DNA from 2 places in the Streptomyces glaucosporus genome. Region 1 is predicted to be linked to the other one. Evidence: riboswitches for the same ligand, from Rfam matches in the RefSeq annotation. Region 1 holds a riboswitch; the other holds the start of a gene.
The links. A riboswitch is a leader RNA that binds a small molecule or an ion and turns the genes downstream of it on or off. The one in region 1 is predicted to bind cobalamin.

Region 1 (2,192 bases):
CCGGGCGGGATGCGCACCGGCCCCAGCGCCAGGCCCGCCACCGCCACCGCCGCCAGCAGCACGGCCAGGGCGGCCAGGAGGACGGAGCAGCGGACGGCGGAGGGGGCCGGGCGCCCCTTCGCGCCCCTCACGCCGCGCCGGGGTGGAGCTGTCCGGCCAGGTCCTCCACGGCGTCGGCGACGCGGACGCCCAGGACGGCCGAGGACAGGGGCAGCACCGCGAACCGCTCGTCGCGGACGGCCGGCACGTCCGCCAGCGCGGGATCGCGCAGCAGCCGCTTCTTCTTGGCCTCGACGGTGGTGCCGCCGTAGTCGTAGATGACGATCACCTCGGGCCTGCGCTCGATGACCTCCTCCCAGGAGACGTCCCCGAAGTCGTCGTCGAGGTCGGCGAAGACGTTCTCGCCGCCCGCCGCCGAGATGATCTCGTTGCCGATGCCGCCCCCGCCCGCGGTGAAGGCGGAGGAGTCGCCGGAGTCGTAGACGAACACCGACGGCCTCTCCACGCCCTCCAGCCGCTTCCCGACCTTCTCGATCCTGCGCTCCTGCCCGGCCAGCAGCGTCTCGCCGCGCTCGGGCACGCCGAAGACGCGGGCCACCTCGGTGATCTCGGTCTCCAGCTCGTCCATGCCGACGGGCCCGTCGGCGCAGGACTCGACGTTGAGGCGGGTGGCGATCCCGGCCTCCTCCAGAGAGGCGCGGTCGCGTCCGGCGGACTTGTCGAAGGCGCTGGCGTAGCCGCCGTAGACGAAGTCGGGGTCCGCGCCGAGCAGCACCTCCTTGGACGGGTACTCCTCGGCGAGGACCTTCACGTCCCCGTACGCCTTCCGGTACTCGGGGAGGATCGCGTCGTCGAGGTAGGCGGTGCCGGCCATGCGGTCCTGGAGCCCGAGGGCGAGGAGGATCTCGGTGGTGTGCTGGTTCATGGTGACGGCGCGCTCGGGGGGCGCCTGGAAGACCGTCTCCACCCCGCAGTTGGTCACCGTGAGGGGGAAGCCCTTCGCCGGGGCGGCGCCCGGGTCCTCCTCCCCGCCGGGCGAGCCGCAGGCGGCGAGGGGGAACAGCAGGGCGGACGCTGCGAGAACGCGCAGGGACGCGCGGGATCTGGCCATGGCCGTACCTCTCCGGGGGATTTCCTCGTCCCCTGGTCGAAGCGGAAGGCGGCGCGTCAGTGTCTGACTCCCGTACGCCCGGGCAGGGCGTGCGGTCACAGTGGCGGGACCGTACCGGATTCGCACCGGTTTCCTGTCCATCGCCGCCCGGTGAGCGTGGCCAGTCTGCCAGAAGCCCCGGGACCGGCACGACGGGACCGGCGCGACGGGACCGGTGCGGGGGCACGGGGGCGGTGGGAGGATGCCCGGATGAGAGCCGAGACCGCTTACCACGGGGAGATGGGCGAGCGGTTCGCCGCCCACGCCACGGAGAGCGTCTACAACGCCCACACCGACCGGCCGGCCATGCTGGAACTGGCCGGCGACGTGACCGGAGCACGGGTGCTGGACCTGGGCTGCGGGGCGGGCCACTACGCCGCCGAGCTGCGGGCACGCGGTGCGTCACGGGTCGTCGGCGTCGACGGCAGCGAGGCCCTGCTGCGCGCCGCGCGCGAACGCCTCGGGGAGGACGCCGAGCTGTACCACCACGACCTGGAGGAGCCACTGGCGTTCCTGCCGGACGCCTCGTTCGACCTGGTCGTGATGGCCCTCGTCTACCACCACGTCGAGGCGCGCGGGCGGCTGCTCGCCGAGGTCCGGCGCGTGCTGCGGCCGGGCGGCGCCCTGCTCGTCTCCACCACGCACCCCACCGCGGACTGGATGTGGGCGGGCGGCTCGTACTTCTCCGACGAGCGCGTCGACCTCCCCTTCGGCGAGGGGTTCGCCATCACCTACCGGCGGATGACGGTGGAGACGTTCCTCGGGGAGCTGCTGGACGCGGGCTTCGTGCTGGAGAGGCTCGTCGAGCCGAGGGCCGCGGAGGAGGCCCGGCGGATCGACCCGGAACGGTACGACAGGCTCAACAGGGACCCCAGCTTCCTGGCCGTCAGGCTGCGCCGGCCCTGACGGGGCCGTCCCGGGAACCGGACGGACGCCTCCGGCCGAGGCGCTGCGCCGGGGCGGCGGAGGGGACCGGGCCGACGGTCACCGCTGCCGGCGGCCACCCTGCCGGCGGCCACCCCACCGAAGACGGCCGGTCCGA
Region 2 (2,192 bases), on a different contig from region 1:
CCCCGGCGGCCGCGCACACCGCCAGCGCCAGCGCGCCCACCCGGCGCGACAGGCGCACCGCCCGCTCGATGTCCGCCGCGCGCACCGGACGGCCGGAGGCGTGGAGCACGGGCCGGTGCTCGACCCGGCCGCCGTACGACAGCGTCCCGCCCAGCCGCAGCCCCAGCGCGCCGGCGAACGCCGCCTCGACCACCCCGGCGTTGGGGCTGGGGTGGCGGCGGGCGTCCGCGCGCCAGGCGCGGAGCGCGCCGCGCGGGTCGGGACCGGCGAGGACGGCCAGCAGGGCGGTCAGCCGGGCGCCGGGCCAGCCGGCGGCGTCGTCCAGCCGGGCCGAGGCCCAGCCGAAGCGGAGGTGGCGCGGCGAGCGGTGGCCGACCATCGCGTCCAGGGTGTTGACGGCCCGGAAGCCCGCGAGCCCCGGCACCCCGCAGGCCGCGCCCCACACCAGGGCGCCGACCACGGCGTCGGAGGTGTTCTCGGCGACGGACTCCACGACGGCGCGGGCGATGCCGTCGGCGTCCAGCGCCTGCGGGTCCCGTCCGCACAGGTGGGGCAGCCGGGCGCGGGCCGCGTCGAGGTCGCCCGCCTCCAGGGCGGCGGCGATCGCCCGGGCCTCGCGCGCCAGGGAGCTGCCGCCGACCACCGTCCAGGTCGCGGCGGCGGCCAGGGCGGTACGGGCGGCCGGGGAGCGGCGCACGGCGCGGTCCAGCGCCGCCGCGGCGGCCACGGCGCCGCCCGCGCACACGCCGGTGTACAGCGCGCCCGCGCCGCGGTGGTCGCGCCACAGCAGGCGCTCCAGGGCGGCGGCGGCACGCCCGAAGGCGGCGACGGGGTGCTCGCGGCGGGGGTCGCCCGCGATCAGGTCGAACAGGTATCCGAGCACCGCTCCGTACGCGTACTCCTGTGCCGCGGGGAGATCCGGGAGGGCGGTGGCGGTGGTGTGGTCGGCGCGCATGGCGTCAGCGTGCCGCGGCGCCTCGTGCGGTCACCGTGGGGAGTGCTGGGGCAGGCGGAATGCCGGGCATGGCGGTATGTCCTCACTCAGGGTCCTCGCCCTGGATCGACGTGACCGGCGGTGAGAGTCTCCTGGCTCCCGGATCCGCGCTTCCCCGGCCTTCCAGCCCGGTGCACGGGCCGTGGCGCTGGGTGGGGGAGCGCTCCCCGGTGACAGTGGCGGGACCGCGCCGGATTCGCACCGGCTTCCTCTCCTGCCGCCGTTGGGCAACGGGAAGTCCACCACGTGCCGGGAAGAGGCGTCAACTCCGCGATGACCTGCGGCGGCGCGGTGTGCGGAACCGCACACCGCGCGGGGAGCCGGAGGGGGCGGGCGAGGGGACGCGAAGGCGCCCGGCGGCATCGCCGCCGGGCGCCGGAGGGGAGGGGGCGCGGCTCAGGCCGCGATCAGGTAGATGCCGTAGACCACGGCGGCCGCGCACAGGGCGAAGCTGACGTAGGCGCCGACGCGGCCGAGGAGGCCCGCGCCGCCGTCCCCCGCGGCGTGGCCGGTGCGGGTGCCGACGATGCCGAAGGTGAAGACGCACACCAGGCCGACCGTCATCACGAGGCTGACCCCGAAGACCTGGCCGAGAGCGGCCCAGTCGATGTCCATGACGCTGATTCCTTTGCGGTTGCCGTGGGATTCCTGCGCGGTTCCCGCGCGGCGTTGTGAGGGCGCTGGGAGGGGACGTTAGGAGGCGGAGGAGGAGAGGGGGGCGGAGGCCGCGGTCCTCTCCTCGGCGGCACGGGTCCCGTTCGCCGCGGGGGCGGGCTGGGGCGGGACGACCTGCGCGGAGGCGTCGGCGTCGCCGGCGGGGGCCGTCTCGACGTCGTTGACGTTGGTGTGGTCCACCGGCTCCTTGCGGGAGGCCAGCCAGATCGCGGCGCAGGCCGCCACGGTGAGGATCGTGACGACGGTGACGCCCCAGTCGCCCTGGGTGGTCAGGAGGGCGGCGCCCGCGGCCACCAGGCCGGCGGCCGGCAGGGTCAGGCCCCAGGCGGCGAGCATCCGGCCCGCAGTGCTCCAGCGCACGCTGCCGCCCTTGCGGCCCAGGCCGGAGCCCATGATCGAGCCGGAGCAGACCTGCGTGGTGGAGAGGGCGAAGCCCAGGTGGGAGGAGGCCAGGATGGTGACGGCCGAGCTGGTCTGGGCGGCGAAGCCCTGCGCCGGCCGGATGTCGGTGAGGCCCTTGCCC

Region 2: linked by a shared signal. The riboswitch ahead of ABD358_RS20825 (cobalamin biosynthesis protein) and the one ahead of ABD358_RS15310 (ABC transporter substrate-binding protein) in region 1 are both predicted to bind cobalamin.

What each region holds. Positions count from the first base shown of each region.
Region 1 covers NZ_BAAATJ010000013.1:8,225-10,416, forward strand. The annotation lists gene ABD358_RS15305 (FecCD family ABC transporter permease) at 1-77, opposite strand, end outside; gene ABD358_RS15310 (ABC transporter substrate-binding protein) at 128-1,111, opposite strand; cobalamin riboswitch at 1,149-1,286, opposite strand; gene ABD358_RS15315 (class I SAM-dependent methyltransferase) at 1,361-2,056, shown strand.
Region 2 covers NZ_BAAATJ010000021.1:83,074-85,265, forward strand. The annotation lists gene ABD358_RS20825 (cobalamin biosynthesis protein) at 1-955, opposite strand, end outside; cobalamin riboswitch at 1,061-1,253, opposite strand; gene ABD358_RS20830 (hypothetical protein) at 1,391-1,609, opposite strand; gene ABD358_RS20835 (inorganic phosphate transporter) at 1,688-2,192, opposite strand, start outside.